One region of the Arthrobacter sp. NQ4 genome, then DNA from elsewhere that is predicted to be linked to it. Evidence: riboswitches for the same ligand, from Rfam matches in the RefSeq annotation. Region 1 holds a riboswitch; each other region holds the start of a gene.
The links. A riboswitch is a leader RNA that binds a small molecule or an ion and turns the genes downstream of it on or off. The one in region 1 is predicted to bind cyclic di-AMP.
Positions count from the first base shown of each region.

Region 2: another riboswitch for cyclic di-AMP. It lies ahead of PUN51_RS16785 (C40 family peptidase); the one in region 1 lies ahead of PUN51_RS15905 (glycoside hydrolase family 16 protein).
Region 3: another riboswitch for cyclic di-AMP. It lies ahead of PUN51_RS10785 (hypothetical protein); the one in region 1 lies ahead of PUN51_RS15905 (glycoside hydrolase family 16 protein).

Region 1 is NZ_JARETC010000010.1:48,617-53,641, reverse strand. Features, by position in the region: gene PUN51_RS15915 (oligosaccharide flippase family protein) at 1-39, opposite strand, end outside; gene PUN51_RS15910 (glycosyltransferase) at 36-1,229, opposite strand; gene PUN51_RS15905 (glycoside hydrolase family 16 protein) at 1,351-2,454, opposite strand; cyclic di-AMP (ydaO/yuaA leader) riboswitch at 2,458-2,609, opposite strand; gene rpsF (30S ribosomal protein S6) at 2,999-3,304, shown strand; gene PUN51_RS15895 (single-stranded DNA-binding protein) at 3,377-3,952, shown strand; gene rpsR (30S ribosomal protein S18) at 4,078-4,317, shown strand; gene rplI (50S ribosomal protein L9) at 4,335-4,787, shown strand; gene PUN51_RS15880 (PhzF family phenazine biosynthesis protein) at 4,869-5,025, shown strand, end outside.
Region 2 is NZ_JARETC010000011.1:86,000-91,024, reverse strand. Features, by position in the region: gene PUN51_RS16795 (metal-dependent transcriptional regulator) at 1-504, shown strand, start outside; cyclic di-AMP (ydaO/yuaA leader) riboswitch at 642-853, shown strand; gene PUN51_RS16790 (M23 family metallopeptidase) at 864-1,685, shown strand; cyclic di-AMP (ydaO/yuaA leader) riboswitch at 1,814-1,993, shown strand; gene PUN51_RS16785 (C40 family peptidase) at 2,064-2,744, shown strand; gene PUN51_RS16780 (NlpC/P60 family protein) at 2,909-3,673, shown strand; gene PUN51_RS16775 (HNH endonuclease) at 3,939-4,439, shown strand; gene mobA (molybdenum cofactor guanylyltransferase) at 4,486-5,025, shown strand, end outside.
Region 3 is NZ_JARETC010000005.1:83,763-88,787, reverse strand. Features, by position in the region: gene PUN51_RS10800 (phosphatase PAP2 family protein) at 1-401, shown strand, start outside; gene upp (uracil phosphoribosyltransferase) at 414-1,049, shown strand; gene PUN51_RS10790 (glyoxalase superfamily protein) at 1,094-1,543, shown strand; gene PUN51_RS10785 (hypothetical protein) at 1,762-2,481, opposite strand; cyclic di-AMP (ydaO/yuaA leader) riboswitch at 2,487-2,648, opposite strand; gene PUN51_RS10780 (ArnT family glycosyltransferase) at 2,890-5,001, opposite strand; gene PUN51_RS10775 (glycosyltransferase family 39 protein) at 5,008-5,025, opposite strand, start outside.

The DNA.
Region 1 (5,025 bases):
GACTCCCTTGCGCTCCAGTTCCCCCGGCGCGTACGTCATGGTTGCCTGTTCGTCCGGGTAAGCTCCCCCGCCGGGGATGAAGCGGCCATGGCCGCACGGACTTCCGCCAGGTATTCGCCTGCCACAGTGTCCCAGGTGCGGACTGCGCCTGCGGCGGCCGTTCCGGCAGTGCCGTGGGAAGGCCCGGGCGGTTGCTTGGGGGCGGTGAGGTGCTCCACCACCTCGCGGACAAGGGTGTCCTGGCTGTCCCGAACGGCCAGCAGCGGATGTGCGGGAAGTTCCCTCGCGGCCACCGGCGTGGCCACCACGGGCAGCCCCGCGGCGAGGGCCTCCAGGACGGAGTTCCGGATACCCACGCCGTGTTCGTCCGGGAAAACCGCCACATCCGCGCCCTGGAACACATCCAGGATGGAAGGCACGTTGGCCAGGATATCCACCCGGGGTCCGGCCAGCGCCTGAACCGCCGGTGTGGGGCGCCGCCCTGCGATGACGAAGCGGGCGTCCGGGACCTCCCGCCACACGAGCGGCGCGATCCTGTTGACCAGTACCGTGGCGCTGTCCACGTTCGGCGCGTAGTTCAGGCTGCCTGCGAAGCACACCACGGGGGCTTGCCGCTCCCGGCGGGGACCGGTGGCCACCGCCGTGCCGTTGGGGATGCTCGTGACCGGCCTGCCCAGCGTGGCGGACCAGGCCGCTGCGTCCTGGGCTCCGACGGTCAGGAGCCTGGCCCGGGGCGGCAGCTGACGTTCAGCTCGGGCTGCCAATTGTTCGCGCAGCCGGTAGGCGGGTCGGAAGGTACGGGCGATGGCGGTGTCCATGCCGGCCCGGATGGACCAAGGGTCCACTGTCTGCAGCACCAGGGGACCGGTGACGCAGTGGGACAGGAAGAGGGCATGGGGGCCATGGATCAGGGTGGCGTCCCGGCTTGCGGACAACCGGGCCGCGGCGGCGCGGGCGGAGGGGGTGGACCGCCGATGTTTTCCTAATCCGGTGAGCCCGCCCATGGAGCGGGCAAAGGCCGAAAGTTCCTCGCGCGGGGCCAGTTCGTACACGGTATCGCAGCGGTTCCTGATGTCTGCCGGAACCGGAACAGGACCCGAGAAAGTCAGCAGCGTGACGGCAACGGCAGGGGCGAGGTGCAGGATCACTTCGTACGGGATCATCGAGCTTCCATCCCCCAGTTCCGGATCCCGGTTGGGCACGCTTTCCGTCACGTACAGGAGCTTCATTGCAAGAGTGTACTGGATCACACCGTCCCCGGAGGGTTGCTTTAGGCAACCTTGAGGGAAGCCGAAAAAGGGCGACGGCGGGAGGTCCCGCCGTCGCCCTTTCACCTGGGTGCGTGGCCTGCTACTGCCAGGCGCGCACGTAGTCCACCATCATCTGGGACGGCGCGCCGTAGGCCGGGTTCGTGGAGGAGGCGCCGACATTCAGCACGATGTACTGCGGGGCATTTCCGTCGTCGGTGGGGTAGGACTTGACCTTGACGCCGTCGAAGTACACGTCAGAGGAGTTTGCCATCCGGTGCAGGCCAAAGGTGTGGTACTCGTTGGCCCAGTTGCCGCCCACGCCGCCCTGGTTGTGGGAGCCGGAACCGGAGTGGTAGTTCACGGTCATCTTGGCCTGCAGGACCTCGGCGATGTCATTTTCGCCGGTGGCCGGCCACGACTGTCCGGTGGTCCAGAAGGCAGGCCAGTTGTAGAGGCCGTTGGCGTTGCCAGGGAACTTGATCCTGGCCTCGACGTAGCCGGTGGTGAACTGGAAGCCGGTCCCCGCCCCGCCCTTCGGGTTGGTGGATACCAGTCCGCCGGAGGTGGATGAGCTGAGCCCCAGGGCCAGGTTTCCGTTGGCCACGGAGACGTTCGCCGGGCTGGTGGAGACCTTGTTCATGGTTCCGCAACCGGGGGAGAACCAGCAGCCGGACCACTTCGCGGTGTCCAGTCCGGCCCCGTTGAACTCGTCGGCGAAGGTCATGGTCCAGTTCCCCGGGACCCCGGCGGGCGCAGGCGTCCCGGTGCTGGCCAGCTGTGCCGCCGCGGGCGCCACAGCGATGGGTGCTTCGGAGGGAGGGGCAGGGGCAGCGGGTGCCGGTACTGCTGCGGGGGCAGGTGCCGGTGCCTCTGCCGGCGAAGGAGCGGCGGCAGGAGCGGCCTCGACTGCCGGGACTGGCGTTGGAGCGGGGACCGGAATGTCCGGAGTTTGGGTGGGTGCGGCGCTGCCGGCATCCCCTGCACTCGCCACCCGCGCCACGTCAGCGGTTCCGTCACCGTGGGTCAGGCCCAGGCCAAGGGAACCTGCTCCGAGGAGTGCTGCGGCAAGACCGGCGGCAAGGGGCCAGCCGCGGAGCGCCCGGGCCGGAGCACCGGACTTGAAGGCCGGGGATGTCCAGGTGTGATCTGTCTCATTTTGATAACGGTGCGCTCGTTTGGCGCTGCCTTTGCGGGGTGCGGGCATGGGGATGCTACCTCTCGTCGCCTGCGGAGTTAGCTGTCGGGTTCGAATGAGGGCATTCGGCCGCGTGCTGCGGCTTCACCCCAAGGGCAGGCGCGTTGCCGTGCCCGGGACGCTTGGGTCCCCCGCCTCTGCCTGGAATCTGGTGATAATCACGGACGCGGCAGAGTTGGGCGGCATCCGGGACTGGAGCCGGCTGGGGGCGGCCCCCGGACGACCGTACACGAAAAGGGTCTGCGAATCACAATTAGGTAACGGACCTCACCTGCGTTGGCGTGGCGCTCCCCTGTCGGTAAAAGTGCATTGGTATGGGCGCCAGTGACGGCAGGGTTTTCCACATGGCTGAACCTGCGGCTGCTGCCCACCTCCACCGGGGCTAGCCTTGGGTCAAGCGCGAATCGCCTATCGGGTCCAAATGCACTAAGATATTGAAGTCTGTGCTGCGTCCTGCCTCCGTTCCGGCGGCAAGGCATTGCATGGAATCGCAAATGAACCTCCTGTTACGGAAATGCCGTAACCGCTTAGCCCAAAGGAGGTGGGTTCACATATGCGTCCTTACGAATTGATGGTAATCATCGACCCCGAGGTCGAAGAGCGTACCGTTGAGCCGTCGCTTCAGAAGTTCCTGAACGTCATCACCAACGATGGTGGAACCATCGAAAAGGTTGACATCTGGGGCCGTCGCCGTCTGGCTTACGACATCAAGAAGAAGTCCGAAGGTATCTACGCCGTGGTGAACTTCACCGCCAAGCCGGAGACCGCCAAGGAACTTGACCGCCAGCTGTCTCTTAACGAGACCATCATGCGCACCAAGATCACCCGCCCCGAAGAGCAGAAGGTTGTTGCTGAGTAATTCAGCACCGTCTTCATTCTTTACCCCGCAGGAAACGCACTCTTCACCCAGGATCGAACAAGGAGGCAGTAGATGGCAGGCGAGACCACCATTACGGTCATCGGTAACCTCACCAATGACCCGGAATTGCGGTTCACACCGTCCGGTTCGGCAGTAGCGAACTTCACCATCGCTTCCACCCCCCGCACCTTTGATCGCCAGTCCAACGAGTGGAAGGACGGGGAAACCCTGTTCCTCCGCGCTGCCGTATGGCGTGAAGCAGCCGAGAACGTCGCCGAATCCCTGACCAAGGGCATGCGCGTCATCGTGACCGGCCGCCTGAAGAGCCGTTCCTACGAAACAAAAGAAGGCGAAAAGCGCACCGTTATCGAGCTTGAGGTCGACGAAATCGGCCCCAGCCTGCGCTACGCCAATGCCAAGGTCAACCGCACCCAGCGCTCCGGCGGACAGGGTGGCGGCGGCTTCGGCGGCGGCAACAGCGGCGGTGGCTTCGGAGGAGGCAACTCTGGTGGAAACCAGGGCGGCAACTCCGGTGGAGGTTGGGGCGGCGGCAACCAGCAGGCTGCACAGGACGATCCCTGGGCTACGCCCGGTGTCTCCAACGCAGGCGGCTGGGGCAACGGCCCCGATTCCGAACCTCCCTTCTAAAACCCAAATAACGGCCCGGCGCCGGGACTGCCCGGGTGCGCCACGCACCCAAGGCACTGCCGCCGTCGGACCACCACCATCCCGTGGATCAATATCCACGGGCTCCCTAGAATAGGAGCTCCACGATGGCTAAGGCTGAACTCCGTAAGCCCAAACCAAAGTCCAACCCCTTGAAGGCCGCTGACATCACTGTCATCGACTACAAGGACGTAGCATTGCTGCGCAAGTTCATCTCCGACCGCGGAAAGATCCGCGCCCGTCGCGTCACTGGCGTCACGGTGCAGGAACAGCGCAAGATCGCCCAGGCAATCAAGAACGCCCGCGAAGTTGCTCTGCTGCCTTACTCCGGCGCTGGCCGCGGCTAAGGAAGGGATTAACTAACATGGCAAAGCTCATTCTGACCCACGAAGTCACCGGTCTCGGTGCTGCCGGCGATGTTGTCGAGGTCAAGGACGGTTACGCACGTAACTACCTGCTGCCCCGCAACTTCGCCCTGACCTGGTCGAAGGGTGGCGAGAAGCAGGTTGAGTCCATCAAGGCTGCCCGCGCCGCCCGCGAGCACGCTTCCCTGGAAGATGCTCAGAAGCAGGCCGCTGCACTGTCCGCCAAGCCGGTCAAGCTCGTCGTCAAGGCCGGCGAGTCCGGCCGCCTGTTCGGCACCGTTAAGCAGGGCGACGTCGCCGACGCTGTTGAGGCCGCTGGCCTTGGCAAGATCGACAAGCGCAAGGTTGAACTGCCCGCACACATCAAGTCGGTCGGTTCCTACCAGGCCAACGTCCGCCTCCACGCTGACGTTGCCGCTGTGATCGAACTGGACGTGGTGGCAGGAAAGTAATTTCCCCACTCCACGTCACGACCCCCGTCGCCGGACTCCGGCGGCGGGGGTCTTTCGTTTGTGCGGTGGTAGCCTGCTCCGGTGAACCCGAACCCCCGCCCCCGCCCCTTCCACCAAGTGGATGTTTTCGCCGGCCTGGCCTACCGTGGCAATCCGCTCGCCGTCGTGCTTGATGCCAAAGGCCTGGACGCGGCGACCATGCAGCACTTCGCCAACTGGACCAACCTCTCGGAAACCA
Region 2 (5,025 bases), on a different contig from region 1:
ACGGGCCGCAAGCGGGCCACCGAGGTCATGCGCAAGCACCGGCTGGCCGAACGCCTGCTGGCTGACGTCATCGGTTTGGACTGGGCCTACGTGCACGACGAAGCCTGCCGCTGGGAACACGTCATGAGCGAGCGCGTTGAGCGGCGCATCTACGAGATGCTGGACCACCCCACCGAATCGCCCTACGGCAACCCGATCCCCGGCCTCGCCGCCCTGGGCGGACAGCCGGCCACCGGCTCCGCCGACGCGGTCATCAGCCTGGTGGAGGCCATGAAGGGCTACGGCCCCGCCTCTGCCGTGACCATCAGCCGGCTGGCCGAACCCATCCAGGTGGAGCCCGAACTGCTGGCGCAGCTGGACGAAGGCGGGATCCGGCCCGGCGCCGCCGTTGCGCTGGAACGCGTGGGAGATTACATCTCCGTGCGGGTGTCCGGAATCGAAGGGGCACTGGAGCTGCCGCCCGAGGTTGCCGCGCATGTTTTTGTCGCCGTCACCCAGCCCTGAGCCGCGCCTCATACCCCGGCGAAGCGCTTCCACGCAAAGATAACGGAATTGTTACCTAGGGTCTTAAGGCCCTATAGTGGAACCAATCGTTGATACTTAAGCGTTACCCGATCCGGAGCCGAGCTCTGCCAGCGGATCGGGTGCATGAGTCGTTACTGGCAGAGGCGGGGGAACCACAATTGGCAGCGGGGGACTGCCTTGGGGTGAAGTCCGTCAGCAGCAAGCCTCTCCAGTGAAGGATTCTTCCGGGAATACCCCTGTGCAGAAGCTTGCCCATGACGGGCCGGGTCTTTGATCTCTCTGACCCGAATCCGACAGCTAACTCCGCAGGCTTTTCCAGAGAGGAACCCTTCTTGACCATGCAGACCTCCCGGGGCCGCCGCCGCGCGGCAGGCCCCCCTTCGGCACCCCGGGTTGTCGAAGATGTCGCAGCGGAGCGCCCCCGCGATCTGCATCGTGACGCGCGCCGCCGCCGGGGTCCGTTCCGGCAGGTGACGGAGTTTGCCGCCGCCAGCGGCATTGGCCAGAAAGCCGGAATCGCCCTGGCCGCCACCGGCCTGGTGCTGACGGTCACGGTGCCCGCCACCAGCCCCGTCATGGCCACCGATGCCGCCGGCAACGCGCCACTGGCAGCCTCCGCCGTCAGTCCGCAGCCCCAGATTTCCGCTGATATTGGCGCCCAGATCGACTTCAGCCGTTCGGCAGTGGTGACCCAGGCCGACCCCGACGGGAAGCTGAAGCAGCTCCTGAGCGCCCAGTCCGCCGGCTCCGTCACCCGGGCAGCCTCGGCCGGCACCCTGGCCGCACCGCTGGCATCCCTCACCACCGCGTCGCCCTTTGGCTACCGGGTGAGCCCCATCACCGGCGGCTCCGGAGACTTCCACCGCGGCCAGGACTTCGTGGCGCAGTGCGGAACGTCCGTCCTGGCGGCCGCGACCGGCACCGTGACCTTCGCAGGCTGGCACCAGTACGGCGGTGGGAACCGGGTGGTCATCGACCACGGCAACGGGCTGGAGACCACCTACAACCACCTGTCGTCGTTCAACGTCAAGGTGGGACAGACCGTCTCCCGCGGCGAGGTCGTGGCGCTCAGCGGCACCACGGGCGCATCCACCGGCTGCCACCTGCACTTTGAGGTCCAGGTCAACGGCGAAGTGGTCGATCCCATGGGCTGGCTGTAACCGAATGAGTGTGCACTCTCAGATCGCAGCGACCTGCCGTGACCTGAATGTGACATTGAAACAAAACTGCTGTACCGTCTAACTCGCGTCAACTTTTCCGAAGTTGACGCTCTTGAGTGGATTGCCTAACTCTGCCACCGCTCAAGGTCCGTTCGCATTTCATCGTCTGGCAGGGGCGGGGGAACCAATTTTGGCCTTCATTTCCTGAAGGCCTTGGGGTTAAGTCATGAGCTTCCCAGGAAGCAGAGTGGCCGGGTGACTCCCATCCGAATCCGACAGCTCACCTCGCAGGCATTGGGAGAGGCTACCTTCGTGTCTTCACGCCATCATTCTGCGCGCCACCGTGCGCAAACGGTTCGCACCAACCCCCTGGACGCCGTGTCCAAGGCCGTCAGTGCAAATGCCGGGACCGTAGGCCGCCAGGCTGCCGTTGTGGCAGCCGCATCGGGCCTTATCCTGAGCATGGGCCTGCCCGCCACCGCAGCTGACACCACCGCCGGTGTCTCCGCATCCACCGAGTCCGGTTCGGCCCAGATGGCCCTCGCCGTCACCGCCGCCCCCACGGCTACGGTTTCCTTCGAGCGTCCCGCCGTCAAGACCACCGCAGCTCCGAAGGTGGAAGCGGTGCGTCCCCAGTCCACCGCCCCGGCCGTGCGCGACGCCGCTGCCACCGCAGGCCAGGACGCGGCCCCTGCCGCCAAGGCTGCCGAGACTGTCTCCGCCGCAACCTCCGGTATTGCAGCAATCGCCTACACCGGCATCGGCCACTCCTACGTCTGGGGCGGCACCAGCCCCGTTACCGGCTGGGACTGCTCCGGGTTCGTCCAGTGGGTCTACGCCCAGGCCGGCATCAGCATCCCCCGCACCAACGCGTGGAACATCATGACCCCCACCTCCACCCCGCAGCCGGGCGACCTTGTGGTCCAGAACGGCGGCGCGCACGTGGGCATCTACGTCGGCAACGGCATGATGGTCAGCGCACTCAACCCTTCCCAGGGCACGCTGCTCCACTCGCCTGCAGCCACCGGTACCTCGTCGTACTACCACCTCAACAAGTAGTTCTTGGGCTTCACGCTCCAAGGGCTATTTCTTTGCCCAAAGCTTTTTCGCTAGAAACCACATCCCCGTTCGGGATGCGCCGGCGTACCCCCAAGATGCCGGCGCATCCAGCTTCCCTTTGCCTGCTTACACGCGGTTCGAAGGAAAAACGAAAGAGAGAACTGATGACGACTCGTGCTACCGCACGGCACCGCGCCGAGGTCACCAAAACCAACTCGATCTCTGTCATTGCCAAAGCTGTCAGCGACAACGCCGGTGGCATGGGCCGCCAGGCTGCTGTCATCGCTGCTGCTTCCGGCCTGGTCCTGACCAGCGGCATTGCGGCCAACGCTGCCGACACCAACGTCAAGCGCGATTCCGCTCCCGCATCCCAGATGGAAGTTGAATCCGTCGTCGACGCCCCGATCTCCGCGGCTTCCACCATTGCCATCAGCTACGAGAAGCCTGCCGTTACCACCACGCCGGCTCCCGTCGCCGAGCCTGAGCCCGAGGTTCAGGTACAGGAAGCTGCACCTGCCGCCCAGCCGGCTGCTCCCAAGGTCACCGCCAAGGTTGCCACGGCTGCCGCTCCGGCCGCCCCTGCAGCCCAGGCTTCGGCCAGCGGCAAGGGTGCTGCCATCCTGTCCGCAGCCTACGCGCAGCTCGGTGTCATGCAGGACTGCACCATGCTGGTGACCAACTCCCTGGCCGCCGTGGGCATCCACTTCCACGACTGGCCGGCCGGTTACCTGTCCCTGGGCCGCACCGTGAGTGCAGCCGAAGCGCAGCCGGGCGACCTTATCTACTACGCCAACGGCGGCTCGGGCATGGCCCACATCGCTGTGTACGCCGGCAACGGCATGGCCGTCCACGGTGGCTACAACGGAAACCAGACCGTGGTCTTCAGCGCGAACGTGGGTTCCGGCCCCGTCTTCATCCGCGTCAACTAAGCATTCCAGTGGCGGCCTGATCCAGCGCAGGCCGCGAATTGGGCAAGGGACCCCCGCCACCAGGCGGGGGTCCCTTGCGCTTTAGCGGGCTTCTCAAGTGGAGCCCTTGCCTTTCCCGTCTTCGGACCCGATTAGGCTCCGGGGCGGCGATTACCTGATTCTGCATTTCTTTGTTTACTCTTGTGATGTCGATCCATAGCCCGGACATGCCGGGGGCAGCCGGCCCTCGTGCCCCTGACGGGTGCGGCCGTGAAGAGGTAAGTGCATGCGCACTCTCGTTCTGAATGCTGGATATGAACCGCTGGCGGTTATCACTTTCCGCCGGGCGCTGGTGCTTGTGCTCACGGGCAAGGCAAGCGTGGTGGCCGAAGGGGATGACCCGGTGGTAGGGCCCACCGACGTCCTGGGCCGCCCTTCCGTGATCCTCCTCAACCGCTACATCCGGCCCCGGTACAACCACTCGACGGCAGTCAGCCGCAGGGGTGTGCTCCGGCGCGACGGACATAAATGTGCCTACTGCGGCAAGGCGGCGCACACAATCGACCACGTTCACCCGAAGTCCCGGGGCGGTGCCGATTCATGGGAGAACCTTGTGGCCGCCTGCCTGCGGTGCAACAACGTCAAGGGCGACCACACTCCCGCGGAAATGGGCTGGACCCTTCGGTTCGTGCCCGAGCCGCCGCACGGAACGATCTGGCAGATCAAGGAACTGGAGAAGCCGACGCCGGCGTGGGATCCGTTCCTGCTCCCGGAGCGCGCCGCCTGACGCCCTCGCGCTGCCCGGCAGCCCAGCTGATCGCTAGGCTGGGGGAGTGCAAAAGAGCATGTTGGTTTTCGACGCCCTGATCCTCGCCGGGGGACGGTCATCCCGGCTGGGCGGGGTACCCAAGCAGTCCCTGGTCTACCGGGGCCAGACCCTCCTCGAGCGTGCCGTGGCCGCGGCAGCCGGCGCCCGCCACACCGTGGTGGTCGGTGATGCGGGATCCCTGCCGGGGGAGTCCGGGGCCGCGGGTCTGCCGGCCCCGTCCACCCGGCCGTCCACCCTGCTGATGTGCCGCGAGGAGCCGCGGTTCGCCGGGCCTGCTGCCGCAATAGCCGCAGGCCTGGCCGCGCTGGCCAAGGGAGGCGAAGGGGCGCCCTACTGCCTGGTGCTGGCGTGCGACATGCCGCTGGCCTCCCAGGCGGTGGCTGTGCTGAAGGATGCCCTGGCGCGCACCGATGTGGCGGACGGTGGGGGCGGCGTGATGGCTTGTTCCGGGGATGGCAGGGCCCAGCCCCTGGCAGGTTTTTACAGCATGGCTGGGTTAACAAAAGCCTGCGCGGACCTGGCAGCCCGCAACGCCCTGGTCAAC
Region 3 (5,025 bases), on a different contig from region 1:
ATTCACCCTCCTTCCCCAGCGGCCACACCCTGAATACCACCGTGGTGATCAGCCTGGTGGTGTACCTCATCTGCCTCCAGTTCAACACCATGCTGGTGCGCGTCACCGCCATCACGGCCGGCGCGCTCTTCATCATCGCCATGGGGCTCAGCCGCGTCTTCCTAGGCCACCACTGGCTGACGGACGTCATGGCAGGGTGGCTGCTGGGCCTCACCTGGGTGGGCGTGGTGATCCTGGCCCACAGGCTGTTCCACCTGGTCCGCAGGCGGGAGCACGCCGGTGCGGCTCCGTCGTTCGACCGTCCGATCGTCCGTGACGTGGTGGCAGAGGAAGTGCACCACCACGGCGGGGACGGCAACGAGCATGCCCACGGCAGCCACAACAAGGACACCGCCGGATGATAGTTTTGGGGGATGCGTACTCTCGTTGTTGACCACCCCCTGGTCGCCCACAAGCTCACCGTCCTGCGGGACAAGAACACGCCGTCGCCGGTCTTCCGCCAGCTGACGGAAGAGCTGGTGACCCTGCTGGCCTACGAAGCCACGCGGGAGGTCCGCACGGAGCCCGTCACCATCGAAACCCCCGTCAGCACCACCATTGGCACGGCGTTCACCAAGCCCACCCCGCTGGTAGTCCCCATCCTGCGCGCAGGCCTGGGCATGCTGGAGGGCATGACCAAGCTGGTCCCCACCGCCGAGGTTGGCTTCCTGGGCATGGCCCGGGACGAGGAGACGCTGGACATCATCACCTACGCGGAGCGCCTGCCGGAGGACCTGACCGGCCGCCAGGTATTCGTCCTGGACCCCATGCTGGCCACCGGCGGCACTCTGCGCGAGGCCATCAAGTTCCTCTTCAAGCGGGGCGCGTCCGACGTCACCTGCATCTGCCTGCTGGCGGCCCCGGAGGGCCTGGCCAAGCTGGAGGAGGAACTGGGCGACGCGAACGTGCACATCGTCCTGGCCTCCATCGACGAGAAGCTCAACGAGAAGTCCTACATCGTTCCCGGCCTGGGCGATGCCGGCGACCGCCTGTACGGCATCGCAGGGTAGCCTTCCCCCTTTTCCGGCAGGATCACCGCCGCTAGCCTGTGCGGATGGACTGGAAACTCGAACTTGTCTTTGTCCCCGTGTCCGACGTCGACCGCGCCAAGGATTTCTACGTCAACAGGGTGGGCTTCAACGCCGACTATGACGAGCGGCCTTCGGACGACATCCGCTTTGTGCAGCTGACGCCGCCCGGATCCGCCTGCTCCATCTGTTTGGGGGAGGGGCTGGTGGACGCAACTCCGGGCACGGGGTCAAACCTGCAGCTGGTGGTGGACGACATCCAGGCCGCACACGACCACCTGAAGAACAACGGTGTGGACGTCAGTGATATCGAAGTGCTGCCGTGGGGCCACTTCGTGTACTTCGCCGATCCGGACGGCAACAAGTGGTCCGTCCAGTACATCCCGTGGCGGAACGCCGGGCCGGACGCAACCGAAAGCACCGCAATCACAGGCTCCGCAACCCCAACCACCGCGACCCTAACGTCCGCACCATAGGGCACTGCAGCTCAACCCGGGGTTAAGACAGCCTGGGGTTAAAACACCACTGCCCGCATCCGTTTGGATGCGGGCAGTGGTGATGCTGCAATGCTCTGTTGTGCCCCTGCCCAAGGCGTACGACGGCGGAGAGCAGGGACGCGCCGTCGGCCGCGGTCAATGCAGGGCAGGCTCCGCGGAGGGTGGTCCTTCGACGCGCAGCCGCAGGGGAGCGGTGCCTAGTACCAGTTGTGCGCCAGGTGGAAGTTGAGCGCACCGCACGGGGAGGCATAGCTCTTCTTGATGTAATCCAGGCCCCAGTTGATCTGGGTGCGGTAGTTGGTGAGGTAGTCCGCGCCGGAGCTGGCCATCTTCTCGGCCGGGAGGGATTGGACGATTCCGTACGCCCCGCTGCTGGGATTGGTGGCCGTGGTGGTCCAGTCGGATTCCTTGGTCCACAGGGTCTGCAGGCACTGCATCTGGTCCGGTCCCCAGCCGAATGTGGCCAGCTGGCTGGCGGCGTAGGCCTGGGCGCCAGCGGGGTCGTTGACCGCGACGGCGGGTGCCGGCTCAGGAGCCGGGGCGGGCTCGGGTGCAGGTGCCGGTGCAGGCGCTGGCGCGGCCGGCGCGGGGGCGGCGGGTGCCGGGGCCGCGGGAGCGGGCTCCGCCGCCTGGGGCGCCACTGCGATTGCGGCGGGAGCGGGGCTCTCCACCGGGTTGGAGCGGATCTCGCTCTTCTCGATGCTCATCTGGGCATCGGACGCTGCCTGGGTTGCCTGGGTCGATGACACCGGGGCCATGCTGCTGGTGGCCTGGCCGGCTGCGCCGACCCCAACCAGCACCGCGCAGGATACTGCGAGGATTCCGGCCCTGCGGCCGAGGGTGGTTTTCTTTGCCTGCTGCGTGGCCTTATGTTTAGCCTTGGCATGCAGGCGTGCTTCTGCCGTGTTTTTGGACATGATTGATCGCCTCTCACACCTGCGGAGTTAGCTGTCGGGTTCGGATGAGGGCATCCGGCCGTACGGAAAAATCACGTACTGGCTTAACCCCAAGGGCAATCATTGCCCGGGACGGTGGGTCCCCCGCCTCTGCCGTTGCTCAATCGGAAATCCGGGGAAGCGGCAGAGCTTGGCGTCAACCCGGGATATGCGGCCCGAACGGGGACCGCACCCAATCGACGGTACAGGAAGATTAAATGAAAGTCACATTTAGGTAACGGAAGTCACGGCCGGCAGCGCGTCGGGTTGTCTGACTGCGCCGGGAGTATCCCCGTAATGGACTGCCGGGCCCCCGGGCACCATTCACCCCGGGCACTCGCGTGCCAGAGCATCATGCAGCCCAAGGCCGGGTCCCCGGGGCGTCCTCCGCTAGTGGCCGGTCAGTTCGTAGACCGTAGTGCCGCCCATGATCTGCGACGTGAAATTGGCTGCCACCCACTCCGCGATCCGGGTGGCAGCGTCCGAACCGGTGGTGGAGCGCATGGCTCCGCCACCGATAAAGTAATGGATCTCTCCCCGGGCTACCAGGTCCTGGAACTGCGCCAACGTGGGGGAGGGGTCGGTGCCGTTGAAGCCGCCCACCGCCATGACCGGCAGCTCCGTTGCCAGTTGGTAACCTGCGGCGTTGTTGGAGCCCACCACGGCCGCGGCCCACGTGTAGCTTGAGGCGCTGCTCTTGAGCGCGGCGACCAGGTCAGCCGACGGCGTGGGGGCACCCAGGAGGCCACCCACGCCACCCCCGCGGCCACCCGCGAAGCCCGCGCCGCCCTGGGCGTTTGGCTGCCGGAAGCCCTGCCCCGCACTGCCCTGGTTGGTGTTCCCCTGTCCCGCAATACTTGAACCGCCGGTGCTGTTCGGGCCGGACCCGTTCCGGCTGTTCCGGACGCCGGCGGGAGCACCGCCCGGCCCAGCGCCGAAGCCGGCCGTGGGGCCGGCACTGACGATTGCCCCGCTGTGCGCTGTGGACGCCGTGGAGATGGAGTAGGCCAGCGGTCCGGCGAGCGACGCCGTGATGGCCAGGGCCGCCGTCGCCCGCTGCACCGAACGCATGCCCAGGAACTTGCTGAAGCCCGCTCCTGCTGCCCCGGCCAGCCCGCCTGCAAGGACCACCCAGCGCAGCCACGGACCGTAGGCCGAGGTGGTGCCCAGCAGGGAGAATGCCGTCAGGGCTGCCGCGGCCACTGCGGCCCCGAGCACGATTGCGGCGGCCGCCTGCTGCCTGTGCTGCCACAGCAGGACTGCGCCCAGGCCGGTCAGCCCGGCGATGCCCGGCGCCAGCGCCACGGCGTAGTAGGGGTGGATGATGCCCGCCATGAAGCTGAACACCAGGCCGGTCACCAGCACCCAGGAGCCCCAGACCAGCACGGACGCGCGCACCGGATCCGTCCGCGGTGCCCGCCGGCCGACCCACAGCAGGCCGGCCGCAAGGATCAGGGCGGAAGGCAGCAGCCAGGCGATCTGGCCACCGAACTCGTTGTTGAACATCCGGAACAGGCCCGGAACGCCCCAGCCGTTGCCGCCGCCCACGCTGCCCGTTTCGTCGCCCGTCAGCCTGCCCAGTCCGTTGTAGCCGAGGGTCAGCTCCAGGATGGAGTTGTCCTGCGAACCGCCGATGTAGGGCCGCATGCCGGCCGGCGTCAGCTGCACGGCCACGAGCCACCAGCCCGCGGAAACCACCATCGCCGCCCCGGCCGCGGCCAGCCGCAGCAGGCGCCGGCCCAGCCTGCCCGGCCCCGCAACCGCGTAGGCCACGGCAAAACCGGGAACCACCAGCAGGACCTGCAGTTGCTTGGCCAGGAACCCAAAGCCCAGGAACACCCCGGCCAGCAGGAACCAGCGCAACCGGTCCTCCTGGACCGCGCGGAGGACCGCGTACGCGGCCGCCGTCATGAGCAGCACCAGCAAGGCATCCGGGTTGTTGAACCGGAACATCAGCGTGGCAACCGGGGTGAGGGCCAACACCGCGGCTCCCAGCAAGCCCGCCCGGTGGGCAGTGGTGGCATCTCCGGTGGCATGCACCGCGGTCCGGCGCACGGACAGGTAGAGCAGCCAGGCGGCCGCTACGCCCATCAGCGCCTGCGGAACCAGGATGCTCCACGGGTTCAGCCCAAACAGCCGGACCGACAACCCCATGACCCACAGGGAGGCCGGCGGCTTGTCCACCGTGATGGAGTTGGCGGCGTCCGAGGAACCGAAGAACCAGGCCGTCCAGTCCTGCGAACCCGCCTGGGCCGCGGCGGAGTAGAAGGCGTTGGCCCAGCCGGACGCCCCGAGATTCCATAAGTACAGCGCCGCCGTGCCCGCCAGCACCGCTGCCAGTTCGAGGTTCCGCCGGCGGCCCAGGGGATCCCGGCTCCGGCTGCCGGGCCTGGTCCCCCGGGCCGTGGTGGCCCCGCCCCCTCCCGACGCATGATGCAGGCGGGCGCGCGTGGACCCGGTTGTTGGGCTTGAAGTCATGGAGCTGAAGTAGGGGCTGGCCATGGCGGGCTACTTGGCCAGGTCGTA